3 regions of the Bradyrhizobium sp. USDA 4011 genome follow, and region 1 is predicted to be linked to each of the others. Evidence: riboswitches for the same ligand, from Rfam matches in the RefSeq annotation. Region 1 holds a riboswitch; each other region holds the start of a gene.
The links. Region 1 has a riboswitch for glycine ahead of ACVW1C_RS35550 (D-amino acid dehydrogenase). Riboswitches for the same ligand answer to the same signal wherever they lie in the genome.
Positions count from the first base shown of each region.

Region 2: linked by a shared signal. The riboswitch ahead of ACVW1C_RS28735 (L-serine ammonia-lyase) and the one ahead of ACVW1C_RS35550 (D-amino acid dehydrogenase) in region 1 are both predicted to bind glycine.
Region 3: linked by a shared signal. The riboswitch ahead of gcvT (glycine cleavage system aminomethyltransferase GcvT) and the one ahead of ACVW1C_RS35550 (D-amino acid dehydrogenase) in region 1 are both predicted to bind glycine.

Region 1 is NZ_JBSSGG010000001.1:7,525,672-7,535,607, forward strand. Features, by position in the region: gene ACVW1C_RS35530 (ABC transporter ATP-binding protein) at 1-220, opposite strand, end outside; gene ACVW1C_RS35535 (ABC transporter permease) at 217-1,104, opposite strand; gene ACVW1C_RS35540 (ABC transporter permease) at 1,108-2,049, opposite strand; gene ACVW1C_RS35545 (ArgE/DapE family deacylase) at 2,313-3,599, opposite strand; gene ACVW1C_RS35550 (D-amino acid dehydrogenase) at 3,756-5,063, opposite strand; glycine riboswitch at 5,129-5,242, opposite strand; glycine riboswitch at 5,246-5,351, opposite strand; gene ACVW1C_RS35555 (M20/M25/M40 family metallo-hydrolase) at 5,444-6,574, opposite strand; gene ACVW1C_RS35560 (ABC transporter substrate-binding protein) at 6,844-8,463, shown strand; gene ACVW1C_RS35565 (hypothetical protein) at 8,548-8,868, opposite strand; gene ACVW1C_RS35570 (phospholipase D-like domain-containing protein) at 9,368-9,936, shown strand, end outside.
Region 2 is NZ_JBSSGG010000001.1:6,090,769-6,100,704, reverse strand. Features, by position in the region: gene bioD (ATP-dependent dethiobiotin synthetase BioD) at 1-184, opposite strand, end outside; gene ACVW1C_RS28780 (8-amino-7-oxononanoate synthase) at 181-1,335, opposite strand; gene panD (aspartate 1-decarboxylase) at 1,407-1,760, opposite strand; partial or broken gene ACVW1C_RS28770 (hypothetical protein) at 1,808-1,995, opposite strand; gene ACVW1C_RS28765 (radical SAM protein) at 1,943-2,533, opposite strand; gene ACVW1C_RS28760 (hypothetical protein) at 2,450-2,833, shown strand; partial or broken gene ACVW1C_RS28755 (GntR family transcriptional regulator) at 2,921-3,525, shown strand; partial or broken gene ACVW1C_RS28750 (Dabb family protein) at 3,675-4,033, shown strand; partial or broken gene pabB (aminodeoxychorismate synthase component I) at 4,149-5,542, shown strand; partial or broken gene ACVW1C_RS28740 (anthranilate synthase component II) at 5,539-6,123, shown strand; glycine riboswitch at 7,805-7,892, shown strand; glycine riboswitch at 7,895-7,959, shown strand; gene ACVW1C_RS28735 (L-serine ammonia-lyase) at 8,076-9,446, shown strand; gene glyA (serine hydroxymethyltransferase) at 9,459-9,936, shown strand, end outside.
Region 3 is NZ_JBSSGG010000001.1:7,372,342-7,382,277, reverse strand. Features, by position in the region: gene alaS (alanine--tRNA ligase) at 1-1,389, opposite strand, end outside; glycine riboswitch at 1,592-1,680, shown strand; gene gcvT (glycine cleavage system aminomethyltransferase GcvT) at 1,821-2,990, shown strand; gene gcvH (glycine cleavage system protein GcvH) at 3,011-3,376, shown strand; gene gcvP (aminomethyl-transferring glycine dehydrogenase) at 3,399-6,272, shown strand; gene ACVW1C_RS34770 (acyl-CoA thioesterase) at 6,390-6,821, shown strand; gene ACVW1C_RS34765 (hypothetical protein) at 6,855-7,754, opposite strand; gene ACVW1C_RS34760 (hypothetical protein) at 7,942-8,943, opposite strand; gene recA (recombinase RecA) at 9,051-9,936, opposite strand, start outside.

The DNA of each region.
Region 1 (9,936 bases):
CGCCGGACGGCACCAGCGTGCCCTTCTGCAGCAGGCCCATCGTGGTCAAAGAGGTCACCGACTTGCCCGAGCCGCTTTCGCCGACAAGGCAGAGCGTCTCGCCCTCGCGCACCTGCAGCGACAGGTCGTCGATGATGCGGTGCGCGTCAGCCTTGCGGCCGAGACCGACGACGAGATTGTTGATGTCGAGGACGACGTTGGCAGAGTTGGTTGTGGTCACTTGCCCTCACGCTGTTTCATGCGGGGATCGAGCGCGTCGCGCGCGGCGTCGCCGATCAGGTTGATGCTGAGAATGGCGATCGAGAGCAGCAGCCCCGGCCAGAAGATCAGCGACGGCTTGATTTGGAAGTAGGCGCGGCCCTCGGCCATGATGTTGCCCCAGGTCGGCGTTTCCGGCGAGATGCCGGCGCCGAGGAATGACAGGATCGCCTCGGTCAGGATCGCGGATGCGCAGACATAAGTGCCTTGCACGATCAGCGGCGCGATCGTGTTCGGCATCAAATGCCGCCACATGATCTTCGGCAGGCTCGAGCCGAGCGAGATCGCGGCCTCGACATAGGGCTCCTCGCGCGCGGTCAGCACCACCGAGCGCACCAGCCGCGCCACGCGCGGGATCTCGGGGATGGTGATCGCGACCATCACGGTCCAGATGCTGGCGCCGGACAGCGACACCACGGCGATCGCGAGCAGGATGGCGGGGATCGCCATCAAGCCGTCCATCACGCGCATCATCACGGCATCGACCCAGCGGAAGAAGCCGGCGACGAGGCCGATCAAGAGCCCGATGGCGATCGAGCAGACGGCGGCGCCGAGCCCGATCAAGAGCGAGATCCGTGCGCCATAGATGACGCGCGACAGCAGGTCGCGTCCATACGCATCGGTGCCGAGCAGGTATTGCGCGCTCGACGGCTTCAGCCGCTGCGACGGCGTCAGCAACAGCGGATCGTGCGGCGCAAGCAGTGGCGCGAAGATCGCCATCAGGATGATCAGGACGAGGCAGATCGTCGCAACCGCGATGATCGGCGTCGACGCCAGGAAGCCGAACTTGACGCGGAACGGCCGGGTGACGGGGATGGAGGATTCGGGAAGGGTTTCGATCGCCATTGCTCAGTACCGGATACGAGGATCGAGCAGGGTGTAGGCAACGTCGATGAGCAGATTGACTGCGACATAGATGCCCGACGTCAAGAGGATCATGGCCTGGATCACCGGATAGTCGCGCGCCAGCACCGCATCGACGGTGAGACGGCCGATGCCGGGCAGGTTGAACACGCTCTCGGTGACGACGACGCCCGAGATCAGCAGCGCGAAACCGGAACCGATCACGGTGATGACCGGAACCGCGGCGTTGCGCAGCGCATGGCGCAGCAGCACGCCGGTCTCGCCGATGCCCTTGGCGCGCGCGGTGCGCACGTAATCCTCACCCAGCACGTCGAGCATCGAGGCCCGCGTCATGCGTGCGATCAACGCGACGTAGATGAAGGAGAGGGTGCAGGTCGGCAGGATGATGCGCTCGAAGAACGGACCGAAGCCGGCCGAGATGCTCTTGAAGCCCTGCACCGGCACCCAGCGCAGATCGATCGCGAACACCTGGATCAGCACATAGCCGATCACGAACACCGGCACCGAGAAGCCGAGCACTGAAAGCCCCATCACGCAGCGGTCGATCCAGGTGCCGTGCTTCCACGCCGCGATCACGCCGAGCGGCACCGCCACCAGGATCGAGAGGACGATGGTGGCCAGCGCGACCGAGATCGAGGGCTCGAGGCGCGGACCGATCATCTCCAGGATCGGCTTGTTCGAGATCAGGGAGACGCCGAGGTCGCCGTGCAGCAGCTTGGCGACCCAGGTATAGAACTGGATGTAGATCGGCTCGTTGAGACCAAGCGAGGTGCGGATGCGATCGAGCTGTTCCGGCGTCGCATTGTCGCCGGCGAGAATGGCGGCCGGATCGCCCGGCGTCAGCCGCAGCAACAGGAACACGAACAGAGCCACCACGCCCATCACGGGAATGGCGGCGAGGATGCGGCGGAGCAGATAGCCGAGCATCGTTGCTATCTCCTGCCGTCAGATGGTGCGAAGCGAAGGCTGGGCCGCATCATACTCATAGTGTCCCCGTGATGTGTCTCATGCGCTTCTGCGTCTTGTCTCAAGGCTAGCGCGAACGTGATGAATTTGCAGGCAAATACTGTGCCAATGGCGACGTTATATCAAGGCGCGGTTCAGGCCGTTGGAAGCCTCCCTTGGTTTGAAGCTGCTATTTCGAATTGCACATGGCGCAATGCGCCACCGACCTGAAACGACAAGTCCATTCACGCTCGCATCACGCCGCACCAGTTGGCGACGAACAGTGCGATGCTCTGCGTCGTCTTGCGAAGGCTGTCGAGCTCGACACGTTCGTTGAACGCATGCGGGCCGATACCGTAAGGACCATAGCAAAGTGCGGGGATGCCGTAGTCGACGCAATAGTAGCGGGTGTCGTTGACGGCCGTGGACAGCCGCTCCTGCATTGGAGCCTGGAAGACGGAGTGATGGGCGGCGGACAGAGCTGCTTCCGCTTCGCTGCCGGGCTCGCACACCGCTGCGTCCGCCTGGAAGCCACTCCACACCAGCTCGGCCGGATTGTCGGACAGGAAGTCATCGGCCTTGTGCGCCTCAGTCAGGCATTCCTCGATGCCGCGCATCGCCTGCTGTGGTGTTTCGCCCGGCAAGAGGCCGAGCCGGCAATCCAGCTCGCACCAGGCCGCGGTCGAACTGGCCCAATCGCCGCCTTTGATGATCCCGACGTTGAACTTGATCGGATTCTTGACGCTGCGGAACCAGCTGTTGTCGAGCGCCCGGGCATTGAGCGCCTTGGTGTAATCCTGAAACGCGCGCACCAGATGCATCGCCGACAGGATCGCGCTGGTACCGGCCTCGGAATAGGCGACATGCACCGGCGTGCCGCGGACGCGCAGGCGGAACCAGACGGCGCCGACCTGGGCGCGCGTGAGCGTGTGTCCGGTTGGCTCTGGAATGAGGCAGGCGTCGGCGCGATAGCCGCGCATCAAGGTCGAAAGCGCGCCGTTGCCGGTGCTCTCTTCCTCGGTCACGGTCTGCAGATGGACGCGTCCGGCCGGGGCATAGCCGGCATCGCGGATCGCATCGAGCGCGAAGATCATGGCCGAGACACCGGCCTTCATGTCTTGCGCGCCACGCCCGAACATCCAGCCGTCGTGCACGGCGCCCGCGAACGGCGGCCGGTCCCAAAGGTCAGCGGGCCCCTCCGGGACGACGTCGATATGACCTTGCAGGATCAGGTTGCGTCCGCCGCCTTTGCTGTTGAGCGTCGCAACGACCTGCTGCGATCCGGCAAGATCGATGCCGTCCATTGGCGCAGCCTTCGGATGGCTCATCAGGTTGACGTCGGCAAGGCTGAACGCATCGACGTCGTAGCGGCGCTTTGCGAATTGCTCGGCCAGCCAACGTTGTTGCGGTGCTTCCTGTCCGCGCAAGCTGCGGAACTGCACCATGCGCGACAGGAATGCGATCTGATCGTCGAAGTTTCGATCGACGGCCGCGCACAGCTCCGCGGCAATCTGATCCGGCTTGGTCAGCATCTCACGCGTGTCCGCCACCCCAATGCGCATTGTCCCCTCCCGCGCTGAAGCGCTTTTCCCCAATATGACGCTAGTCGTTGTCATGCGGTGTTTCTCAGCGAATTCCGACTTGGCCACACGCAAATACGCTCATATTCTTCCTCGTCGGCTGGATAATTAGGGGAAAGCTGCGCGGGCGGTCTCGGTCGCATCGACCTGCGACGGCACCATCGAGGGCGCGTCGAGGTCGCGCCAGTCATCAATCGCGCCTGCCACCATCTGCGCCGTCGCGGCGGACAGCGTCCAGCCGAGATGACCATGGCCGGTGTTGTAGAACACGCCCGGAAACCTTCCGGCGCGCACCACCGGCATCATGTTCGGCATCATCGGGCGCAGGCCGGCCCACGGCACGACCCTCGACGTGTCGATGCCGGGAAAATGCTGCCGCACCCAATCCACCAGCGGCTGGATGCGGTCGGCGCGAATGTCGCGGTTGAAGCCATTGAACTCGGCGGTGCCGGCGACGCGGAAGCGGTCGGCGCCGAGCCGGCTGGTGACGATCTTCGCGGCTTCATCGAGCAGGCTGACGGTTGGCGCAGCGTCCTGGCTTTGCGGCGCATCGAGCTGCACGGTGATCGAATAGCCCTTCACCGGATAGACGTTGACGCGGTCGTTGAGCAGGCCTGCGAAGTGCCGGCTCGCGACGCCGGCGCAAATGACGATGCCGTCCGCCTGCAACTCATGTCGCGTCGCGACGCCAGCATCGTGCGAAGCGGCTTCGTTCCAGCTGATGTGGAAACCGTTGTCGCCGCGCGCGATCGCGTCGACGTCGGCTTCATGGACAAAGGTTGCGCCGCGGCGGATGCATGCGTCGGCAAGGCCGCGCGTGAACTTGTGGATATCGCCGGTTGCGTCCGATGGCGTGAAGAAGCCGCCATAGCAGGTCGTCTGCAGCGCGGGCTCGATGTTGCGGATTTCGTCCGCCGTCACCGGCAGGCGGTCGAGCCCGCCTTGTTGCAGCAGCGTGTTGACGCGCAGGCCCGCCTCGAAGCCGGCCTTGTCGTGATAGACGTGCAGGATGCCGCGGCGTTCGAGATCGAAGGCGATGTTCTCGCGCTGTGCGATCGAGAACAGATGCTTGCGCGCTTCGATTGCGAGCCGCGTGGTCTCGATGGTGTTGGTGCGATAGCGGCCGATGTGGCCGACGAACTCGCCGATCCAGGAATATTTGTGCCAGCTCGGCTTCGGATTCATAAGCAGCGGCGCGTCGCTTCGAAGCATCCAGCGCAGCCCCTTGAGAATGGTCGCGGCGCTGTTCCAGACTTCGGCGTTGCTGGCGGAAAGCTGTCCGCCGTTGGCGAACGAAGTTTCCATCGCGGCGTAGCGATGCCTGTCGAGGACAGTCACCCGGTAGCCGCGTTCGAGCAGGGCATAGGCCGTCGTCACGCCGGTGATGCCGGCGCCAATGATTGCGATGTGAGGCATGGTGGTCTTCAGGCTCCCGTGGGTTAGAGTCGCCGAACCACCGGTGACACCGGCGTCGGCGCCCCATCTGTCACGGTACCTGAGAGCTTGATCCGCATCGGGCCTGGGCCGGATGACAGACTATCCCCTTCGGTGGACGTCACGGCCCTTGATGCGGTCGTGTCCGTCTCTCTCCAGATCGTCCTGACGATACAGTCCTTTTGCCTGAGAGTTTCCGGGGCGGTTGCTCCGTCGGCGCCGAAGCAACAACACGAACGTTGTGGCTTCGATCTCTCCCGCATCGTCGCGTTGGACGGCCGGACCGTAGGCGAAGCCTCAAAAATGGACAAGGCTAAATTTCGATCCGGCAGTGCCAACGTGTTGTGCAGTGCAAATCGATGTCAGTCCAGCGTCGCCAGCAGCGCCGCCATCAGGCGGCCGCGCTCTGCGAGGCTCTCGATCTCGATATGCTCGTTGAGCGTATGTGCATCGGCGCCGCGAACGCCGAGGCCGTCGAGGGTCGGGATGCCCATCGCACCGGTGAAGTTGCCGTCCGATCCGCCGCCCGCGCTGCCGTGCGGCAGATCGAGGCCCATCGCCGCTGCAAGGCCCTTGGCCTTTTCATAGAGCGCCATGGTGCCGGCATCCGGCTCCCATACCGGGCGGGTGACGCCGCGCGTCACCTTGAAGGTCACGTCGTTGGCGGTGCCCGACAGCGCCAGCATGCGCTCGACGCCGCGGTCGAGATCGGCCTGGCGCTTGGCCATGCTGAGCGCTTCGCCGGTGCAGGTCGTTGCGACGCAATTGACCCATTGCCCGCCATGCACGATGCCGACCGAGAAGGTGCAGTCTTCGGTGGTCATGCCGTCGATCGCAATGATTTGCCGGGCCATTTCGCGGATCGCGGAACGGCCGGAGGACAACGTCGCGCCGGCATGGCTCGGCTTGCCGACAGCTTCCAGATTGAAGCGCGCAATCGCGTAGCGGCCGGTGACGACGCCGTTGTTCGGCCGTCCGGGCTCCGGCACCAGCACGTATTTGTTGCGCGCGGCTTCAGCCTCGATGATGTCGCGCGTCGACGGCGTGCCGACCTCTTCATCGGGCGTGAACAGCACGGTGATCGGCAGCGGCGTCGTAAAGGAGGCGCGCGCCAACTGCCGGATCGCCTCGATCGACAGATAGTTGCCGCCCTTCATGTCGAAGATACCAGGCCCGAAGCACTTGCTGCCTTCGCGCCGCCACGCCAGCTTTTCGATGGTGCCGACCGGGTGCACGGTGTCCAGATGGCCGGCGATGAGGATGCCGGGCTGGCCTTGTTTCGGATGGGGAAAACGGGCGCGGACGCAGCCGGCGAAGCCCTGGCGTCCCGCGATGCGTTCGATCGTCGCACCCATGACCGCCATCTCGCGCGCGGCGAGGTCGAGCATGCGCTCGACTGCGGCCGCATCCCATGTCGGGCTCTCGCATTCCACCCAGCTGCGCAGCCCCTGCAGCATCGCTTCGGAATCAAAAGGAAGATTGGCGGGGTTCATGTCTTTTCTCTCTTGTTGTTTGTGCGCGCCGATACGCGTTCGGGTGCCGTACGAAAAGCTCGGAAGACGACTTTGTAAAGTCAAATGCGCTGAACCTGCCGCTCATTCGTTCGTATACGTTCGATCCTGCCGGAAACCGATTGACGCGCATTGCGCTTGATGCAAGTCTCGATTTCACAAGCCATACAGCATGTTAGTTCGCCTAAATAACGAACCGCATGCATAACGAATAAGCCGGCTTTGACCAGTTACACGTCAGGAGAAATTGCATGTTCCCTATCTCGCGTTGGAAGCACGGCACGCTAGCGGCTGCGTTGACGGCGCTCGCGCTGTCGTTCGCGCCGCAGGAATTGTCCTTTGCGCCGAAGGCCATGGCCGCGGGCAAGACCATTACCGCGGTGATGCATTCGGATCTGCGCGTCATCGATCCGATCCTGACCACCGCCTATATCACGCGAGACCATGGCTACATGGTCTACGACACGCTGGTCGCGACCGACTCCAACTTCAAGATCCAGCCGCAGATGGCCGACTGGAAGGTGTCCGACGACAAGCTCATTTACACGTTCACGCTGCGCGATGGCCTGAAGTGGCACGATGGTACGCCGGTGACCGCGGAAGACTGCGTCGCTTCGCTGAAGCGCTGGGCCAAGGTCGACGGCATGGGCCAGAAGCTGATGGACTTCACGGCGAGCCTCGAGGCCACCGACGCGAAGACGATCACGCTGAAGCTGAAGGAGCCCTACGGCCTGGTGCTAGATTCGATCGGCAAGCCGTCGTCGCGCGTCGCCTTCATGATGCCGAAGCGGCTCGCCGAAACGCCGCCGGACAAGCCGATCCCGGAGCAGATCGGCTCGGGTCCGTTCAAGTTCGTCCAGGCCGAATTCCAGCCGGGCGTGAAGGCGGTCTATGTCAAGAACAACGACTACGTGCCGCGCAAGGAGCCGGCGAGCTGGACCGCTGGCGGCAAGGTCGTGAAGGTCGACCGCGTCGAGTGGGTCACGATGGCCGACGCGCAGACTGCGATGAACGCGCTGCAGTCCGGCGACATCGATTTCCTGGAGAACCCGTCGTTCGACATGTTGCCGATCCTCGAAGGCGACAAGGACCTCAAGGTCGAGACGCTGAACAAGTTCGGCTTCCAGACGCTCGGCCGCATGAACTTCCTCTATCCGCCGTTCGACAACATCAAGGTTCGCCAGGCGGCGCTGATGGCGGTCAACCAGAAGCAGGTGCTCGACGCGCTGGTCGGTAATCCCAAGTATTACAAGACCTGCGTCGCCTTCTTCATCTGCGACACGCCGTTTGCGTCCGAGGTCGGCGGCGAGACGTTGTTGAAGGGCGGCGACATGGCGGCGGCCAAGAAGGCGCTTGCCGAGTCCGGCTATGATGGCACGCCGATCGTCATCATGGCGCCGGGGGACGTCACCACGCTCAAGGCGCAGCCGGTTGTTGTCGCCCAGCAGCTGCGCGACGCCGGCTTCAAGGTCGACCTGCAGGCCACCGACTGGCAGACCGTGGTGACTCGCCGCGCCAGCCAGAAGGCGCCGAAGGACGGCGGCTGGAACATGTTCTTCACCAACTGGGTCAGTGCCGACGTCTCCAACCCGATCGCCAACCTCTCGATCGGCGGCCAGGGCAAGAATGGCGGATGGTTCGGCTGGGCCGACGATCCGAAGATCGAACAGCTGAAGGACGCCTTCGTTCGCGCGCCGTCGCTCGACGAGCAGAAGAAGATCGCGGCCGATATCCAGAAGGAAGCCTACGAGCAGGTCATCTACATTCCGCTCGGCCAGTATCAGGGTCCAAGCGCCTGGCGGAAGTCGCTGTCCGGCGTGATCGACGGTCCGGCAACCCCGATCTTCTGGAACATCGACAAGTCGGAGTAGGCTTGCGGCTTGACGCAACACAAACGGCCGGGACTTGTCCCGGCCGTTTTCGTTTCGCTCAACCGTTCCGCGACGGCGTCTGATCTAGTCCGCGTGACCTGATCTCGCGTTGCTCGTGCTCGACAGGCTCGAGAGCTCTGTCTGTCCGACGCCGCCGCCGTTCATCCAGACCATCGCTCCCGCGGCAAACGCCAACAATCCGCACAGCACGATCGCACTGCGAATCCAGCGCCGGTAGATCGCGCGCTCGTGGGGCGTCGCATCAAGGAATTTCTGTGCGTTGAGCCCGTTGCTGCAATGGGCTGCGTCGTCGCCGTGCTCGAGGACGGAAGCGCCATGATCGGGCGCGGTATTGCCGACAATCCGATTGCGATCAGCAATCCGATTGCGATCCGCAATCGTCATCGCCTATCTCCAACTGATTGATCTCGAAATGTGGGGCCCGCGAAATGTGCGGCCGGAATTTCCAATGCGACGACACTACACCACTTGGCGATCGCGGCATGTGAACCCTGCCACACCCGCAAAACACGATGAGGTGATGCAAGCATCGTGACGCCTCGGCTGCCTGCTCAAGCCGTGGGCGGGCGTGCATCGAAGTCAATTCTCCGCTGTGGTTTCCCGACCGCTTCACCCTCGGCGTCGACGGTCAGCGGTGGCCGTGCCGCATCGCATGGAAGAAGCAGAAACGGCTCGGACTGGCGTTCGAGTGGGGCTCGCCGCCAGGCGCGGCGCGCCGCACCGATTTGCACGAACAGTTGTCGTCTATTTCACAAACTACCCAGGGTTACCGGGGTATTGTCCGACGGGCCGATATCGGTGCCGCTCCAGGACGCTCTCGCCGTGCGAAGGCAGTGTCCAATATTTCGCTCCTGCGGATTCACCCAGCCTCGGGGAAATTGTGATGACCATCAATGTCAAGGCCTACGCCAACGCCGATGATATCCTGATCGCCTGGCAGCCGGACGCCTGGTCGAGCGACTGGGTCGGATTCCAGCTCGAGCGGCGCAACAACATCACGCAGCAGACGACCGTGCTCTCCAACCGCATTCCGCCGAAGCCCGGCGAGAAACAGGTCGCTGACGCCGGCATCTCCTCGACGCAATCGCCGTTCCGGCGCTGCATCTGGACCGATCACAGCGTCGTCGACACCGACAACGTCTCGTACCGCGTCACCGCGATGAAGAGCGGCGCGAACGGGACGTTCACGCCCGATGCCGCCTCGGTGTCCGCCTGGACGACGCCGGCGGTTGCTTCGGGCGATGCGGGCGGCGGCTTGTCGGCCTATTTCAACCGCGGCACCCTGATGTCGCAGATCGTCAGCCGTTTCGTGCAGGGCGATACCTCCGACGACTCGCTGCGTAATTTCGTCAAGAGCCTCTCCGACCCGGCCAACCAGGCGCGCCGCTACCTGTCAGGCGACGCCCTGCACGAGATCCTGGCCTTTCTGCACGATGCCGATCTCCGCGGCAG
Region 2 (9,936 bases), 1.4 Mb from region 1:
CAGGCAGGATGCGATCGGCAGGGAGGCTGCCTAGCCGCGCGGCGAGCTCAGTGTCAGTCTCTCCATCGAGGCCGGCCTGATTAGGTTTCCGATAGCTGGCTCCAAGAAGAGCCGCCAGCCCCGCTGAAGAGACTGTTTTTCCGATCCCGGTATCGATGCCTGTCACCACGGCGCGCCCGCTCATCGCGCATCGCCCCAGGTCTCTTCGACCAACGCATCGAGCATGTCGGATACATCCTCTTTGCCGACGTTCAGCGTCAGGGATATTCGTAGCCGTGCTGTTCCCGGAGGCACGGTAGGCGGCCGTATCCCGCGGATGTCAAAGCCTCGAGCCTGTAGGCTCGAGGCAATCCGCATCGCCCGCGCATTGTGGCCGACGATATAAGGGATGATGTGTGAGGCCGAAGGGTTTGAGCGGCCGCGTATGACGATCTCCCGATGTGTGAAGGCGATCAAGTCGGCCAGACGTTGCTGCCGCTCGGGTTCTTCCTGCAGGATCGAGAGAGACTCCCGTACGGCGACCGCCACTAATGGTGAGGGCGCGGTGGCGAAGATGAATGGCCGGCAGCGATTGATCATGAAGTCGCGCAGCACACCGCAGGCAGTGACGAGCGCGCCGGCGGCTCCCAGCGCCTTGCCGCAGGTATGGACGACCAGAAGGTTCTCGCGCCCTTCATACGGGGCGGTAAGGCCTCGTCCCTGCTCGCCGTAGACGCCCGTGGCATGCGCTTCGTCCACCATCAGGAACGCATCGTACCGGTCCGCGATCGCGACCAAGTCTTTGAGCGGTGCGAAATCGCCATCCATGCTGTAGACGCTCTCGACGACGATCCAGACGCGGCCTGTTCCGCCTTTCGCGCGCCAATCGCGAATTGTGCTTTCGATCGACTCGCGGTCATTGTGGGCACTTATGCGAACATCGGCCCGTCCTGCGCGCGCGCCTTCATGAATACTGGCGTGCACGAGAGAATCGAGGACGAGCAAATCGCCCCGTTGCGGCAACGTCGTCAGGACAGCAAAATTTGCAACGTAACCGCCGCCAAAGAATAGCGCAGTTTCGGCCCTGAAGAACTTGGCGGCTTCTGCTTCAAGACTTTCGTGCTCCTCGCAATTGCCGCGCAAGAGCCGCGACCCGCCGGCTCCGATCGGTGTGCCAGCCTCGATCGCAGCCATGACGGCCCTTTTCATGCGCGGCGCGCTCGCCAGTGCCAGATAATCGTTCGATGAAAAATCGATGCCAGCGCGTACCCTGAGGCCACGCAGCCGGTCGTCCGCTTTCAAGGCATGCAGATGCGCGACATAATCGGCAAACTTGGGCGCGTGGATTGAGTTCATTTTTTGCTCGCAGTGTAGTGATCGATCTCGGAAATTCTGATAGGCGCGAACAGGAGCACGCGCCTTGGGTGTTAGGCCGGCAAGATGCGATTTTGTCGGTCAACCAGCACAACACGTGGTCTGAAGTCGTTCGCTTCCACCTCGTCAAACAAGGAATATGCAACGATGATGACCTTATCTCCGGTCATTGCGAGGCGCGCGGCCGCGCCATTCAGGCCTATCGTGCCCGACCCCTTGGGTGCTTCGATTACATAGGTCGCAAACCGCGCTCCGGTATCGATATTGTAGATTTCGACGCGCTCGTTGATCAAAACCCCCGCTGCGTCCAGCAACGTACGATCGATCGATATCGAGCCCTCATAGTGCAGATCGGCCTCCGTCACCGAGGCACGATGGATTTTGCCTTTCATCAAAGTAAGCTGCATTTGTCACCTACACTGGGGTTCGAGAACAGCGTGCTCGCCTGTTTCACTTAGGCAAGCCCGGACGCGATGCCGAGCCGGTCAAGCAGATTGGCGTCACGGTCGGCTTGCGGGTTCTTGGTGGTCAACAGCACGTCGCCGATGAAGATCGAATTCGCGCCGGCCAAAAACACAGCGCCTGCACCTCATCGGCCATGTACCGGCGTCCGACGGAAAGTCGCAGCACGCTCTTCGGCATCATGATACGGGCAATAGCCACACGGCGCGCGAGCGCGATCGGATCGTTCCGCGGTGTTATTGACCGGCACGCCCTCGACCTGGTTCCACAAGCTGATCGGCACGCTTTCCGGATGTGTTTCGAGATTGACGAGCATGCCGAGCCGGTCCTCGAGGCGCTCGCCCATCCCGACGATGCCGCCGCTGCACACCCTGAAGCCGGCATCGCGGACATGTCCAAGCGTGTCGATACGGTCCTCCAAGGTGCGGGTAGAGATGATCTTGCCGTAGAACTCCGGCAAGGTGTCGACGTTGTGGTTGTAGAAGTCGAGCCCGGCTTGAGCGAGCCGTGTCGCCTGCCTCGGTGACAGCATGCCGAGCGTGACACAGGTTTCCATGCCAAGATTTTTGACCGCGCTGACCATGTCGCAAACGGAATCGAGATCGCGTCTTTTGGACTGCGCCAGGCCGCGGCCATGCAGAAGCGGACAGCACCGGCGTCTTTGGCGTGCTGCGCGGCGGCGAACACATCGGCGATCCATCAGGCGCGTGGCCTTCAGGCCTGTATCGTAATGAGCGCTCTGCGAGCAGTAGCCGCAATCTTCCGGACAGCCGATGATGCTGAGCAGGCTTGCCGTTTCGACATGGCTTGGATCGAAGTTGTCGCGATGAACGCTCCGGGCGCGAAACATCAGATCGGCAAACGACAGGCCATAAAGTGCTGCGGCCTCGGCGCGTTTCCAGTCATTGCGGACCGGCTTGTGGTTGCTGCCGTCGTCCCGTTCCGCTTCCTTAGTCGCAATCATTTAGGCTTGGTTCCCACCCCTATTATCATAGATTATCACCATAATTATCTATGATATTGACCATTGATGAATGCTAACTCACGTCCCATGTGTATGCATGTATTTTTATGATAGATAATCTATGATGAGTGCAGCTGAAGCATGACGACTGCGGCACGCATCGCCGAGTCAATCGGTGAGCGCATCATCAGCGGCGAACTGCCGCCGGACGCTCCGCTCCCGCAGGATCACATCGCGCGGGAATTCAATTCAAGCCACGTCCCCGGTGCGCGAGGCCTTTCGGCAATTGGAGGCCCAGCATCTTGTCGTAGCTCGGCCCCGCCGCGGCGTCCGAGTTGCTCCGCTCGATGCCAACTCGGTGCGGGAGATCGCCGAGACGCGCGCAGCGCTCGAAGTGGTCGCGCTGCGCAATGCGGCGCCAAAGCCCACCTCTCACCATTTGGCACGCATCGAACTCGCCCTGATCGAAGGAGACCATCCCCAGACAATTCGAAGTCGCTAGCCGCTCTTTTCACCAAACCTTGGTGGCGCCCTGCGCGATGCCGCGACGGCTTGCGAGCCTCGACGGGCTTCAGCTTGCAAATTCAAGATCGGTGTTTGCGATGGCGCGTACCAGCGGTTGGCGACCGCGGCCCAATCAGGATCACCGCCTGATTGTGCAAGCGCTCCGCGTGCATAACGTAGTCTGTCACCTGCTCGCGCGCTACATTCAGACCATTGAGCGTCTCGCAGTTCCCGCGTCCTGATCGGGTAGAAGTTCTTTGCGAGCTTCCGTTACCTCGGGATGTCACACGAGCGTCAAACAGCGTCTGCCGTCAACGCAGCGTCGGCATTGCCCCGACCATGATCCCGATATAAGGATGCGGCCAACCTGAGACTCGCGTTTGCGGCCACCATGATCCGTCACATCGTCTTCTTCACAGCCAAGGACAAGGCCGGTATCGACCAAATTATCGAAGGTCTATCGGTTCTCACCACCATCCCACATGCACGCCGGCTCGAGATTGCGCGCAATCGCAAGAGCGATCAACTCGGCAACGACATCGATGTCGTGGTCTATGGTGAGTTCGACAGCGAGATGGAGCTCGCAGCGTACAAACGCACGGATTGTATCAGGAAGCGATCCGGCGCGTACGACCGGTCCGGGAGCTGCGGTTTGCCGCCGACTACGATCTATCGAAAGACGTGCATTTCGCCGGAATGGCAGGCTTAAACCAAATTGCTCGGCGCGGCCGACCAAATGGCGGAGGCTGACCTGATGATCAGTATCGAAGGCCCGTACGTTTCGGACGAAGTTTGCCTTCATTCGGGACGGGATCACGATCGGTGCAAACGTGACAGCCTATCAGTTGTCGGCGACCGATAGCCTATGCACGTGCGCGAGTTGCCGTGGATTGAGCCTGTCAATGCGCTGCGATGTTTGCACAGCGGCCGCACCTTACTTTTCTCGATAGCGCGGCACGGCATGAGCAGCTTGGGCGTTACTCATATCTGGCCTGCGAGCCGTTCAGCACCTATTTGGTCACGGGTGGACAGGCAAGTTGTAATGGAGAGGCCATTGAGGGCGATCCATGGGCCGTGCTTCGTACCCTCCTCGCCAGATATCGACAAGCGCATCGACCCGATCTCCCACCGTTTCAGGGCGGCGCCGCCGGCTTCCTTGCTTACGATCTGAACAGGACATTGGAGCGATTGCCGGCGCCCGAAAATCCCGGCCAACGGCTGCCTCAATCCGTCCTGCATTTCTATGACGTGGTGGTCAGCTTCGACCACCGGGACCACAGGTGCTGGATCGTTTCGACGGGATGGGCGGAGCAGGACCCCGCTCGACGCGCCGAGCGTGCACGCCGTCGTGCCGACGAATTTGCAGCGCTGCTCGCGAGGCCAAAGTTGCCGCGGATCGTACTCCCGGGCACGGCGGGCGTCTGGCATTCGAACTTTCACCGCGAAAGCTATATTGCAGCGGTCCAGCGCGTCATCGGCTTGATCCTGGCCGGGGACGTCTTCCAGGCGAACATTGCGCAGCGCTTCAGCGCCAGGGTGTCCCGGCTGTTCGATCCGCTCACCTTCTACGGCCAGCTGCGGTCATTGAACCCGGCGCCGTTTGCGGCCCTCTTGCGCTACGGCGAGCTGACCATTGCATCGAGTTCGCCGGAACGCTTCCTGAAACTTGACGGACGACAGGTCGAAACGCGCCCGATCAAGGGCACAATCGAGCGTTCTGCTGATCCAAAGGAAGACCAGCGCCGCGCCGAAATCCTCCTTGCGTCCGAAAAGGACCGTGCCGAGAACATTATGATCGTCGACTTGTTGCGTAACGATCTGTCACGTGTTTGCACTGCGGATTCGGTCGAGGTTCCGCTACTCTGCGATCTCGAATCCTATGCCTCGGTGCACCACCTCGTCTCGATGGTCAGGGGCGAACTTGCTGCCGACGAAGACGCGGTCAGCCTGATTCGCGCCTGCTTTCCGGGAGGCTCGGTGACCGGTGCTCCAAAGGTGCGATCGATGGAAATCATTGCGGACATCGAGCGAGTGGCGCGAGAGGTCTATTGCGGGGCGATCGGCTTCATCGGTTTCAACGGGCACATGGACACGAACATCGCGATCCGTACTGTGACGATCGACGACGGCCTGGCTATGTTTCATGCAGGCGGCGGGATCACGGCGATGTCAAGGCCGGAAGCCGAATATGAGGAGACGTTCGCCAAGGCACAGCGCATCTTTGACGCTTTTGACGTCGAGCCACCTGGTGCATTGTGATTGTCATCATCGACAACTACGACTCATTCGTCTTCAACATTGCTTGCTATTTCCGCAAGCTTGGTGAAGAGACGGAAGTGGTCCGAAACGACGCCGTGAGCGTCACCGATCTTGTTGGATTCAAGCCGCGTGCAGTTGTCATCTCTCCGGGTCCCTGCAGCCCAATGGAGGCCGGCATATCCACCGCCGTCGTCCGTGAACTTTCAGGTCGCGTCCCTATTCTTGGCATTTGCCTTGGGCACCAGTGTATTGGAAGCATTTTCGGCGGACGTATAGTGCGTGCACGTCACCCCATGCACGGCCGGTCCTCGTACATCACACATGATGGCCGAGGGTTGTTCCGCGAACTCTCGTCCCCACTTTGCGTCGGACGCTACCATTCTCTGGCGGTCGAACTGGATGACTCCAACGCGCAGCATCTCATTGTGACGGCCCGCTCGGATGAAGGTGAGATCATGGCCTTCGCACATCGGCGTCAACCGACCTATGGGGTATAGTTCCATCCGGAGTCGGTACTTACCGAACATGGCCAGGTGCTGTTTATGAATTTCTTGCGGCTCGCAAAGAGTTTCCGAGCGTAAGGATCGGAGACGAAGTTGCGCACCACGCCGGCTCGCCCACAGGAGTGTAACGTGAGATACGCCCACCTCTTATAGGCGCTGTCTCACGAGATCTTTGACGGGAAGGAAGGACAGCGCGGCTTAGCCGTGGCTTTCGCTTGAGGGGACGCCGAACTTGACGCGGAGAGCTGAGCAACAACAGGAAGAGTGCTCGATACGCTTCATACCTAGCCGCAGGTCTGGTGCGCCTTGAACCTGACATGAGTGGGGCGGCTTCGGACGTGCCTACTGACCATAACCAAATTCGTTTTCGTTGAAGAAGCAGCATCTCGAAAACTGGAAGGTGGTCTGAGGAGAATTCAAATTCTAGCATTTCTGAGGATTGCGTTCTCAGGTTCCTCAGAATTCGGCAAAAGGCTTCAATTGGCTCGCTCGACGTTGAAGCCACATCACTTGCGCCATCTAGCTCGGATCGAAAGCCGAAAAAACGGCTTCAGCAAACCAAGAACTGACGTCCATACGGGGGACTCCATCGCCGTTACAGAGTCGCTGACTTTCTACTCAGATGCGGGCAAGCTAGTGCGTCGTGTCGCCGCAGGCAGGATCTGTCGCGTGCGAGTGGCAAGACAAGGTGAGTCCCTCCCTCTGCAGGCGAAGCCTTGCGAAAGAAAGGATCTTGTTTGTTGAAGAGGCAATACGACAGCGCGAAAAAGGGGCTCAGTACGCCCCGTACGTAACTTTCTCTTTTATTGCAATCTCGATTGAATTACTTGAGCCGTTAAGGTGAAGCTCTCCTCGTATCACCTTTATTCGATGAGACGGCGGATAATCCTCTGGCCCGGCCACCGAGATACCCTTTCGATATCCGCCAAGCGATTGGCGGTGCCGTGCGATAGTTTCACTATCGCTGCCCATACGGGCGTTTCCTCCCTAAACTTGGCCGCCGGTCCCCTAGGACCGGCGGCACCTTTCGTCCGAGTGTCAAAATTCTGATAATCGATGATCTGCACCGGGACGACGCGGGGGCAGAAAAGGGCGTGTGCTGGAATGGTTCATGCAATATAGAGGCGTACAATTTAGCATTCGAGAAGCGTTGCCAGGCGAGTGGCGCTTCAGTTTTAAGATTGCTGGCAAGACGATTACAGGCAAGACGCAAACCAGATTGCAGATTCTTGCGATTCGCCGCGTCAAGAAACCGCATAGATCGCGAACTGAGTCGCAGCGCGCTCTCGAGCGAAACTGAGAATTGAGGGTGAGGCCAGCGTCTTTTTTGTACGCACTTGTCTAAAAAACGAGGGTGCCTCAGCAAAACGTCTCGATGTCAGACTTCACAGCGCATTGGTGATCGAACGAGCTTGACATTCGCTATACAAAGAAGGGTGGCCCTGTGCCGGCGCGCTTGTAGCCGGCGCGGCAAACTCGGCTGCAAGTCGAATGTAGGATTATGAGCAGTAGATGTGTTGCTGGGGTCGTAATTATCAGCACGAGCTAAGCAAGACTCCGCGGCTCGATAGACCTGAGGATCGGAAGGTACACCGCAAAGAACAGCGCGTGAGGGAGCAGCACCTATCGCTGGCGATCAGAGATCACAAGCAAGCTGGCGTATCTTGACAAGCGAGCGGGATAGCGCATACCTAACCACCGATTTTCGACACGTCGGATTGCGCTTTCGGCCAAAGGGAAGGAAGAATCGTTACGCTGAACATCTGACGCTGGGAGAGACCGAGTTGTCGGCGCCGAAGGAGCAACCGCCCCAGGAAACTCTCAGGCAAAAGGACCGCGTCAGTCCAAACATCTGAAAAGAGATGCCGCTTGCATCCGCCGACGGGATAACGTTCTCAGGCAAAGAAACAGATGGGGCACTCAACATAGCTGAAAAAGCTGGAGTGCTTTGCGTGACAAGCCGAAATCCGCCCAACTTCCATTCTGAACTGCTAGCTCGTTCTGCTCTTAGGGACGGCGCAACCAAGAAGTTGCCGATAAGCGTCTTCGATCTGTTCAAGATCGGAATTGGCCCGTCTTCTTCACATACCGTCGGCCCGATGAAAGCCGCTGCGACATTCGTTCGTGGTCTGAGGGATGGGCGCGAGGATAGTGTCGTGCGGATCGAAGCCAGGATTTTCGGCTCCCTCGCTTGGACAGGCAAGGGTCATGCGACCGACAAAGCTCTCGTCCTGGGGCTTTCAGGCAAGACCCCCGATCGCATCGATCCCGACGAGGCGAGCCGACTGTTCGAACGAATTACCAACGAGCGCCAGATTGAGCTGCCGAGCGGCCGCAGGATTACCTTCGAGCAGGAGAAAGATATTGTTTTCGATACAAAGCGTCAGTTCAGCCGGCATCCGAACGCCATGGAATTCAAGGCGTTGGATGTAGGTACCAACGTTGTTTCGTCCGAAGTGTGGTTCTCGGTCGGTGGTGGATTCATTGAGCGACTTGGCGCCGAAAGACAGGAAGGCGATCTTGAATATCGTCTCGGCTTCGAATTTGGATCCTCGCGCGACCTTCTGGAGCTATGTCGAGTTCATTCCTGCAACATTGCCGATATTGTCAAGGCAAACGAGATTGCCCGCCGCGGCGAGGGAGAGACAATTCGAGAGCTCGACCGCATCATCGCTGTCATGATGAAGTGCATCGATCGTGGCCTAGCGCAGGACGGAGAACTCCCGGGCGGGCTGCGCGTGCGAAGAAGGGCCGGTGCTCTTTTCGAACGGCTGCAGAAGGTTGCTCTCAGCAATTCGCGGTCAACCAGCCGCCCCTTCGACCACATATCGGCTTTCGCCATCGCGGTGAACGAAGAGAATGCTGCCGGAGGGCGAGTCGTTACCGCTCCGACAAACGGGGCTGCCGGCGTCGTCCCAGCTGTCCTTCGCTACTACCGTGACCTCTGCGAGGATGCGAATCATGAAGGGCTGCGTACCTTCCTGCTTGCGGCAAGTGCTATCGGAAGCATCATAAAACGGAACGCCTCCATTTCGGGCGCCGAGGTTGGATGTCAAGGTGAAGTGGGATCGGCCGCTGGGATGGCAAGTGCCGGCCTCACGGCGGCCCTTGGCGGCACCAATGAGCAGATCGAGAACGCCGCCGAGATTGCCATAGAGCATCACTTGGGGATGACTTGTGATCCGGTCGGCGGCTTGGTTCAGATCCCATGCATCGAGCGCAACGCCTTTGGCGCCGTAAAGGCGGTCAATGCTGCGTACTTGGCCCTCGCCGGTGATGGCGAGCATCGGGTTTCGCTTGACCAGGTCATCGAAACGATGCGGCAAACGGGCGCCGATATGAATGACAAGTACCGGGAGACCTCGCGCGGAGGACTCGCCGTTAACGTTCCGGAATGTTGAAGGGAATCTCTCGTGAATGTTCAAGAGCCATCGACGCGAGTGTCGCCTGATCCGGCCGTTTTCCAGGCAATTGAGCGTGAACTCGCACGTCAGCAAAACCAGATCGAGTTGATCGCGTCGGAGAATATCGTTTCCGAAGCCGTATTGGCTGCTCAAGGATCGGTTCTCACAAATAAGTACGCTGAGGGTTACCCAGGGCGGCGATACTATGGTGGGTGCGAGTTCGTGGACGAAGTCGAGACGCTGGCAATTTACCGGGCGAAAAATTTATTCGGCTGTCAATTCGCCAATGTGCAAGCGCACTCGGGAGCTCAGGCCAATTTGGCCGCATTTCTGGCGCTTCTCAATACAGGCGATACCTTCATGGGCATGTCGCTTGCCCATGGCGGACACCTCACGCACGGCTCTCCGGTAACCATCTCCGGTAAATGGTTCTCGCCGGTTGAATACTGCGTGAGGGCGGATAACCATCGTATCGACATGGACAACG
Region 3 (9,936 bases), 150 kb from region 1:
CTCGGTCTCATAGCCGAGGAATTCGGTCGCACCGAGCTTCTCACGGAGCGGGAACCAGATGGTCTCGGTCGCCGCCTCGCCGGAGCCTGCCCAGGAGGCGCGCGCCTTCTCGCGCTGGCGGTTCATCGCGTCGGTGAACGATGCCTGGTCGACGCTGATGCCGCGCGACTTCAGCGCATCCTGCGTCAGGTCCAGCGGGAATCCGTAGGTGTCGTACAGCGTGAACGCGGTGTCGCCGTCGAACATGTCGCCCTTCTTGAGGCCGGCGCTCTTCTCGTCGAGGATCGAAAGGCCGCGCACCAGCGTCTTGCGGAAGCGCGTCTCTTCCAGCTGCAACGTCTCCTCGATCAGCTTCTCCGCGCGCACCAGGTCCGGATAGGCCTGGCCCATCTCGCGGACCAGCGCCCAGACCAGCCGATGCATCAGCGGCTCGCTCGCACCCAGAAGCTGCGCGTGGCGCATCGCGCGGCGCATGATCCGGCGCAGCACATAGCCGCGGCCCTCATTCGACGGCAGCACGCCGTCGGCAATCAGGAACGCCGAGGAGCGCAGATGGTCAGCGATCACCCGGTACGACGCCACGTTCTGCGGGTTCGGCCCATGGCCGAGGGCCGAGGCGGCCGCATCGATCAGGTGGCGGAACAGATCGGTCTCGAATACGCTCTCGACGCCCTGCAGGATGCAGGCCATGCGCTCAAGCCCCATGCCGGTGTCGATCGAGGGACGCGGCAGCGCCACGCGCTCCTCCTTCGTCACCTGCTCGTACTGCATGAACACCAGGTTCCAGAATTCGAGGAAGCGATCGCCGTCCTCTTCCGGGCTGCCCGGAGGTCCGCCCCAGATGTGCTCGCCGCGATCGATGAAGATCTCGGAGCACGGACCGCACGGTCCGGTATCGCCCATCGCCCAGAAATTGTCCGAGGTCGGGATGCGGATGATGCGATCGTCCGAGAAGCCCGCGATCTTCTTCCAGTAGCCCGCTGCCTCGTCGTCGGTGTGGTAGACGGTGACGAGCAGCTTGTCCTTCTTCAGCCCGAAATCCTTGGTGATCAGATTCCAGGCGAGCTCGATCGCGCGCTCCTTGAAGTAGTCGCCGAACGAGAAGTTGCCGAGCATCTCGAAGAAAGTGAGATGGCGCGCGGTGTAGCCGACGTTGTCGAGGTCGTTGTGCTTGCCGCCGGCGCGGACGCACTTCTGCGACGTCGTGGCGCGCTGATAGCCGCGCTTCTCGACGCCGGTGAAGACGTTCTTGAACTGCACCATGCCGGCGTTGGTGAACATCAGGGTCGGGTCGTTGCGCGGAACCAGTGGCGACGACGCCACGATCTCGTGGCCGTTCTCCTTGAAGAAGTTCAGAAATGTCGACCTGATGTCGTTGACGCTGCTCATGTTCATCCAATCGGAAAAAGGGGCCGGCCAGCCGCAAAAAGGCGTCATTTTCCGGCCGAACGCTTTTAGACATTGCCAGCTGCGGTGTCCAGAAACTGTGCAGGCGGATCATGGGCTTGCCGCGGCAGCACAAAGCCCATTGGATAGCAGCGAGAGCTGCGTTGACAGTCCTGGTGACGCCGTGTTTTCTACCTACCTGTTACTAGTCACGTCGGGAGAGACCGGCCTTACCGCCGGCGCCGAAGGAGCAACCGCCCCGGAAACTCTCAGGCAAAAGGACCGCGTGACGTCTAACATCTGGAAAGAGGCGCTGGGGTTCTCCCCGATGCGTCCGCCGACGGGATAATACTCTCAGGCACAGCGACAGATGGGGCTTTCTGCAGGTTTCTCAAGGGGAAATAGGTCCCCGCGGGAACCGCGAGGGCCCTGTGATGCTTGCGTGCGAAACCTCCCCGCTGAAACAGACCCCGCTGCACGCGCTGCATCTGGCGCGCGGCGCCAAGATGGTGCCGTTCGCCGGCTATGACATGCCGGTGCAATACACGACCGGCGTGCTGAAGGAGCACCTGCACACCCGCAAGGAAGCGGGCCTGTTCGACGTGTCGCACATGGGCCAGCTCGCGCTGCGGCCGAAATCGGGCAATGTCGAGGACGCGGCCCGCGCGCTCGAGAGACTAGTGCCGCAAGACATTGTGGGACTTGCCCCAGGGCGGCAACGCTACGCCCAGTTCACCAATGCCGATGGTGGGATCCTGGACGATCTGATGGTCGCCAATTTCTTCGGCGATCACCTGTTCCTGGTCGTAAACGCCGCCTGCAAGGAAGAGGACGAGGCGCACCTGCGCGCACACCTCTCCGATGACTGCATCATCGATTCGCTAACCGATCGCGCGCTGATCGCGCTTCAGGGTCCGAAGGCAGAAGCCGTGCTGGCCAAATTCTGCGCAGCGGCGCCGTCCATGAAGTTCATGGATGCGGGTCCACACTTGGTCGACCGTTACAACTGGATGGTTGACCATCGCGTCTGGTTTGTCTCGCGCTCCGGCTATACAGGTGAGGACGGGTTCGAGATTTCTGTCCCCGCGGCCGATGCCGAAGGCCTTGCCAAAGCGCTGCTCGACAATCCCGACGTGCTGCCGATCGGGCTCGGCGCGCGCGACAGTCTGCGGCTCGAGGCCGGGCTCTGTCTCTACGGTCACGATATCGACACCACGACGACGCCGGTCGAGGGTGCGCTGGAATGGTCGGTGCAGAAAGTCCGCCGCAGCGGCGGCGCCCGCGCCGGCGGTTTCCCCGGTGCCGACAAGATTCTCGCGCAATTCGCCCAAGGCGCTGCTCGCCGCCGCGTCGGTCTCAAGCCCGACGGCCGCGCCCCGGTGCGCGAAGGCGCCTTGCTGTTTGCCGACGCCACCTCGGCCGAGCCGATCGGCAAGGTGACGTCGGGCGGCTTCGGCCCGAGCCTCAATGCGCCGGTCGCGATGGGCTATCTGCCGACATCCCTTTCCGCGCTCGGCACCACGGTTTTCGCCGAAGTGCGCGGCCAACGGCTCCCGCTCAAGGTCGCCGCCACGCCCTTCGTCCCCAATACCTACAAACGCTAAACGCCAAAGGATCGATCCCCATGACGACGCTGTACACGTCCGACCACGAATGGCTCCGCATCGAGGGCGACGTCGCCACGATCGGGATCACCGACTACGCGCAGTCGCAGCTCGGCGACGTCGTGTTCGTCGAACTGCCCAAGGTCGGCCGCAGCCTGAAGAAAGCCGAGGCCGCCGCGGTCGTCGAATCCGTCAAGGCCGCCTCCGACGTCTACGCGCCGATCACCGGCGAAGTGATCGAGGTCAACGAGGCGCTCGCGGCCGAGCCCGCGCTGGTCAATTCGGATGCCGGCGGCAAGGCCTGGTTCTTCAAGCTCAAGATTGCCGACAAGGGCGAACTCGGCGGCCTGATGGACGAGGCCGCCTACGCCGCGCACACCGCCTAACGGATCATCCGAGGATCAGCCCATGAACGCGCCCTTCAAGCCGATCAACGAAGCCGCCACCGATTTCGTCCGCCGCCACATCGGGCCATCCCCGCGCGACATCAACGCGATGCTGGAAACGGTCGGCGCCGCGAGCCTGCAGGCGCTGATGAACGAGACGTTGCCGGCGTCGATCCTTCAGAAGGCGCCGCTCGATCTCGGCCGGGCGCTGAGCGAAACCGAAGCGCTCGCGCATATGAGCGAGCTCGCCGCGCAGAACCAGACCTTCACCTCGCTGATTGGCCAGGGCTATTCCGGCACCATCCTGCCCGCGGTGATCCAGCGCAACATCCTGGAGAACCCGGCCTGGTACACCGCCTATACGCCGTACCAGCCGGAGATCAGCCAGGGGCGGCTCGAAGCCTTGTTCAATTTCCAGACCATGATCTGCGACCTCACCGGGCTCGACGTCGCCAACGCCTCGTTGCTCGACGAGGCGACCGCCGCCGCCGAAGCAATGGCGCTCGCCGAGCGCCACTCGCAGGTGAAGGCAAAGGTGTTCTTCGTCGACAAGGAAGTTCATCCGCAGACGCTGGCGGTGATGCGCACGCGCGCCGCCCCATTGGGCTGGGCGCTTGTGGTCGGCGATCCCCTGACCGAGCTCGACAAGGCCGACGTGCTCGGCGCGCTGCTGCAATATCCGGGCACGACAGGCGCGGTGCGCGACCTCCGGCCCGCGATCGCATCGCTGCACGCCAAGGGTGCGCTTGCGATCGTGGCCGCGGACCTGCTGTCGCTGGCTTTGCTGACCTCGCCCGGCGAGCTCGGCGCCGACATCGCCATCGGTTCGGCGCAGCGGTTCGGCGTGCCGATGGGTTATGGCGGACCGCACGCCGCCTACATGGCCGTGCGCGACACGCTGAAGCGCTCGCTGCCCGGCCGCATCGTTGGCCTCTCGGTGGATTCGCGCGGTGCACCGGCCTATCGGCTGGCGCTGCAGACCCGCGAGCAGCATATCCGCCGAGAGAAGGCGACCTCCAACATCTGTACTGCGCAGGTGCTGCTCGCCGTGATCGCTTCGATGTATGCGGTGTATCACGGCCCGGAAGGCCTGACGCACATCGCGCGCAGCGTGCATCGCCGCGCCACCGTGCTCGCCGCCGGCCTGCGCAAGCTCGGCTTTGCGCCGACCAGCGAGGCATTCTTCGACACCGTGACGGTCGAGGCCGGAAGCAAGCAGATCGAGATCGTCTCCCGCGCGCAGGCGGAGCGGATCAATCTGCGCATCGGCGCAACCACGCTCGGTATCGCGCTCGACGAGACCACGACGCCGGAGACCGTCGAAGCGGTGTGGCGCGTGTTCGGCGGCAAGCTCAGCTTCGCCGAGATCGAGGCGGCCGCACGCGAGGCGCTGCCGAAGGAGCTGCGCCGCACCAGCGCATTTCTCACCCACCCGGTATTCAACACCCACCGTTCGGAGACCGAGCTGCTGCGCTACATGCGCAAGCTCAGCGATCGCGACCTCGCGCTCGACCGCGCGATGATCCCGCTCGGCTCCTGCACAATGAAGCTCAACGCCACCACCGAGATGATCCCGCTGACCTGGCCGGCGTTCGGCAACCTGCATCCGTTCGCGCCTGCGGATCAGGCCAAGGGTTATCACGCGCTGTTCAAGCGGCTGGAGCAGTGGCTGTGCGACATCACCGGCTATGACGCGATCTCGCTGCAGCCGAATTCCGGCGCGCAGGGCGAATATGCCGGGTTGCTGGCCATCCGTGGCTATCACCTCGCGCGCGGCGAGCCGCACCGCAAGGTGTGCCTGATCCCCTCCTCCGCGCACGGCACCAATCCGGCCTCGGCCGCGATGGTAGGCATGGACGTCGTGGTTGTCGCGTGCGATGCGCGCGGCGATGTCGACGTCAATGATCTGCGCGCCAAGGCGGAGAAGCATTCGGCCAATCTCGCCGCCGTCATGATCACCTATCCGTCGACCCACGGCGTGTTCGAGGAGCATATCAGCGAGATCTGCGACATCGTGCATGCGCATGGCGGCCAGGTCTATCTCGACGGCGCCAACATGAACGCGCAGGTCGGGCTGTCGCGGCCCGGCGATTACGGCGCCGATGTCAGCCATCTCAATCTGCACAAGACCTTCTGCATCCCGCATGGCGGCGGCGGCCCCGGCATGGGTCCGATCGGCGTGAAGGCGCATCTTGCGCCCTATCTGCCCGGCCATCCCGCAACCGACGGGGCGACCGCACACGCGATCGGCCCGGTGTCGGCCGCGCCGTTTGGCTCGGCATCGATCCTGACCATCTCCTACATCTACATCCTGATGATGGGCGGCGAAGGTCTCACGCGCGCCACCGAAATTGCGATCCTCAATGCGAACTACATCGCCGCACGGCTGCAGCCGCACTTCCCGGTGCTGTATCGCAACGAGCGCGGCCGCGTCGCGCATGAATGCATCGTCGACCCGCGGGCGCTGAAGACGACCAGCGGCGTCACCGTGGACGACATCGCCAAGCGGCTGATCGACTACGGCTTCCACGCGCCGACCATGAGCTTCCCGGTGGCGGGCACGCTGATGATCGAACCGACGGAATCGGAATCGAAGTTCGAGATCGACCGCTTCTGCGACGCGATGATCGCGATCCGGGGCGAGATCGCGGAGATCGAGAAGGGCCGCCGGAAGGTCGAGGCGTCGCCGCTGCGCCACGCACCGCACACCGTCCACGACATCGCCGACGACGCCTGGAACCGGGCCTACACCCGCGCCGAGGGCTGCTTCCCCGCCGGCGTGTCGCGGTCCGACAAATACTGGAGCCCGGTCGGCCGCGTCGACAATGTCTACGGCGATCGCAATCTGGTGTGCTCGTGCCCGCCGATCGAGGATTACGCGCAGGCGGCGGAGTAACGGGCCATGTTGCAGGATGGGTGGAGCGTAGCGAAACCCATCCTACGGTCCGGCAATCATAAGGCCCGACGAGACTGCGGGCGAACGACGGCGAGCGATACCGCCGCAGGAGGAAACATGCGGGAGGAATTCTGGTTTCATTTCCCGTTTCGCGTCCGCTATTCCGAGGTCGACGCGCAGGCCGTGGTGTTCAACGCGCACTACCTGACCTACTTCGACACCGCGATAACAGAATATTTTCGCGCGCTCGGCTACGACTATCTCGGCGAGGTCGCGCGGACTGGCATCGACTTCCACACCGTAAAATCGGTGGTCGAGTACAAGGCGCCGATCCGGTTCGACGAGGACATCGAGGTCTGCGTTCGGGTCGCAAAGATCGGCCGTTCCTCGATCGTGCTCACTCTCGCGATCTTCGCCAAGGGCTCCGACGACCTGCGCGCCACCGGCGAGATCATCTGGGTCGCCACCGATCAGAAGACCCACCAATCGGTCGCCGTGACGGAAGACCTGCGCACGCTGATCGCGAGCCGGGAAACGGCGCTGGCGTAACGCGGCGCCTGCCGGCGTCACACGGATCAAGCCCTACGGCGCGACCAAGGTGCGGCCCTCGGCGTCCCAGCGCCACAGCCGCTCGTTGGTCAACTCCGTGCCGCCCCACCAGCGATGGATTGGATTGTACTGGCTGAAGTCGCCAGCGCCAGCGACGATTGCCCTGCCGAGGCCGGTCAGCGCGAGCCGGCTCCGCTTGTAGCGTTGGTGACGTTCCGGGTCCTCGTGCATGTCGAGATCGAACGGCCCATCGTCGAAGCCGAAGATGGCAGGCACCGGACAGTGAGCCAGCCCATCCAGTAAGGCCCCCGTTTCCCAATAACCGAACGTCCGCCGGGGGCTGAGTTTCTCGTGCCCGGGAAACAAATCGTACGGATGGACGTGTCCCGCCGAGAGCAACTCCAACATCCGCATTTCCGTTGCGCCAAGCCCGGAGCCACGCGAGGGAAGCTCTTCCAGGAGCGCTACGACTGAGCTGCGCAATTGCGGAAGTGCTCCTGGATCCTGAGTCAACAGATTGAACCAGGCTTCCGGCGTTGATGCGCCCCAAGCCGCCCACGCAGCGCCGGCGACTTCGAGATGATGCCCGCGGACGGGAGCGAGGCGCAGCTGCCAAGCGGCCAGTTCGGCTGGCTGTTGCTCGCCGATGATGTGATCGGTCTGCAGCATCGCAAGCCTGGACGTGACGCTCGCATGCGGGCGCAGGCAATCCAGCAGCCAGATCAATTGCAGTTGTGAGTTCGGATCGGGATCGACCCAAAGATCGACGGCATCGAAGAGCTCGCAAAATTCGATCAATCCGACACCCTGACGATGCGCGTCCTCAAGCAATCTTCCGGTGAGATTGTCCAGCCAATGAGCCCCGGCGCGGTGCGAAGCCGCGCGCGGCGAGAACAGGGCATCCAGTTCGCTCGATGCCGGGCTTCGATCCAATGCGTGGACCTATGGAGCGACCAAAGTGCGGCTCTCGGCGTCCCAGCGCCACAGCCACTCGTTGGTCAACTCCGCGAGGGCATTTTCCCTCAAACGAAGCGTGGCCTCAACCCGACGACGATATCCGCCCTTCGCGCCTGCCTCAGGCGAAAGCTCGCGAGATCGCTTGTCGCAAGGATCAGACTTGTCAGGATGCGCGCGGCTCCCGCTGCGTGCTATGGCCAGTCACCGCCGGATTCCAGCGCCAAAGGCTGTCGTTGGTGAGGTGGGTGCCGCCCCACCAGCGATTGATCGGATTGTGATCGGTGAAGTCCGCCTTGTGGGCGAGCACCGCCTTGCCAAACTCGGTCACCGACAAGCGGCTTCGCTGGAAGGCCTGCAGGCGACCTTTCGCATTGTCCGGGTCGACAGAGCGCAAGCCATCGTCGAGCCCGGCGATCGCCGGCTGCGGTCCATGCACAAGCCCCTCGAGCAGCCTGCCGATTTCCATGTCGTTGAAGACGCCGCGCTGGCGAAAGCCGCGGAGGTAGAATAGCGCGTTGGTTCCCATGAATCCCGCCGCGATCAGCTCGAGCAACCGCATCTCGGTCGCGCCAAGTCCCGATCCGCTCCATGGCAGCTCACGAAGCAGATCCAGCAGAGCCGGCCTCAGCAAGGGAAACGCACTGAGGTCGCGGTGCACCACATCGAAACACGTCTGCGGAGTTGTCGCCCGATACGCCTGCCAGCACATGCTTGCGGTCTCGATATCCACAGGTCGGATGTTAGCCAGCGGGACCTCGTTCCAACCGCGCCATGCCGGGTCCATCGTTAGCATGCTGAAGCCGACGAGGCGCAATTTCAACTTCGCTAACATGTCCGGCTGAGCATGAAACTGGTCGAGCACCCAGATCAACTGCAGCTGATCGTTTGGGTCAGGGTCAAACCACAATTCGATGATGTCGAACGACTGGCAATAATCGTTGAACGCGAGGTCCTTCCAAGCCGCGCGCTTCGCGGACGGGGAAATCCAATCCGACCAATGATTCCCCGGCTTCTGGCCCGCTCGCACGCTGAAATAGGCCGCCAGCTCTTGTGGCGAAGGCAGCACACCCCAGGCGAAGCGAAATGAAAGTGGAAGCACCGCGTCGCCCAGACCTGCGCGTTTCAGGTCGAGCCCGGATGGATTACCCAAGATCAGGCGCTTCATCGCTTGAACTCACTGAACATCGGCTACAAAACCAAACGGGCGCCGAAGACGTCGGCAACTCAACGTCCTCAGCGCCCGCTTGCAGCGAAATGATTGAGTCTTGAGGCTTACTCCTCCACGGGCTCCTCGCCCTCGGCGTCGCGCTCGGGCGTGCCGGCGAGAATCTGCTCGGAAATCAGGCCAGAGTTCTGCCGGATCGCGGCCTCGATCTTGGCGGTGATGTCGGGGTTCGCCTTCAGGAACGCCTTCGAGTTCTCGCGGCCCTGGCCGAGCCGCTGGCTGTCATACGAGAACCAGGCGCCGGACTTCTCGACGATGCCGGCCTTGACGCCGAGGTCGAGGATCTCGCCCATCTTGGAGACGCCCTCGCCGTACATGATGTCGAACTCGACCTGCTTGAAGGGCGGCGCCAGCTTGTTCTTCACCACCTTGACGCGGGTGGTGTTGCCGACCACCTCGTCGCGCTCCTTGATCGCGCCGATGCGGCGGATGTCGAGGCGGACCGAGGCATAGAATTTCAGCGCGTTGCCGCCGGTCGTGGTCTCCGGCGAACCGTACATCACGCCGATCTTCATGCGGATCTGGTTGATGAAGATCACCATGGTGTGGGACTTGTTGATCGAGGCGGTGAGCTTGCGCAGCGCCTGGCTCATCAGGCGCGCCTGCAGGCCTGGCAGCGCGTCGCCCATCTCGCCCTCGAGCTCGGCCTTCGGCACCAGTGCCGCGACCGAATCAACCACCAGCACGTCGACCGCGCCGGAGCGCACCAGCGTGTCGCAAATCTCCAGCGCCTGCTCGCCGGTGTCGGGTTGCGAGATCAGGAGCTCGTCGATGTTGACGCCGAGCTTGCGCGCATAGACCGGATCGAGCGCGTGTTCGGCGTCGATAAAGGCGCAGATGCCGCCCTTCTTCTGGCCTTCCGCCACGGTGTGCAGCGCCAGCGTGGTCTTGCCCGAGGATTCCGGCCCGTAGATCTCGACGACGCGTCCCTTC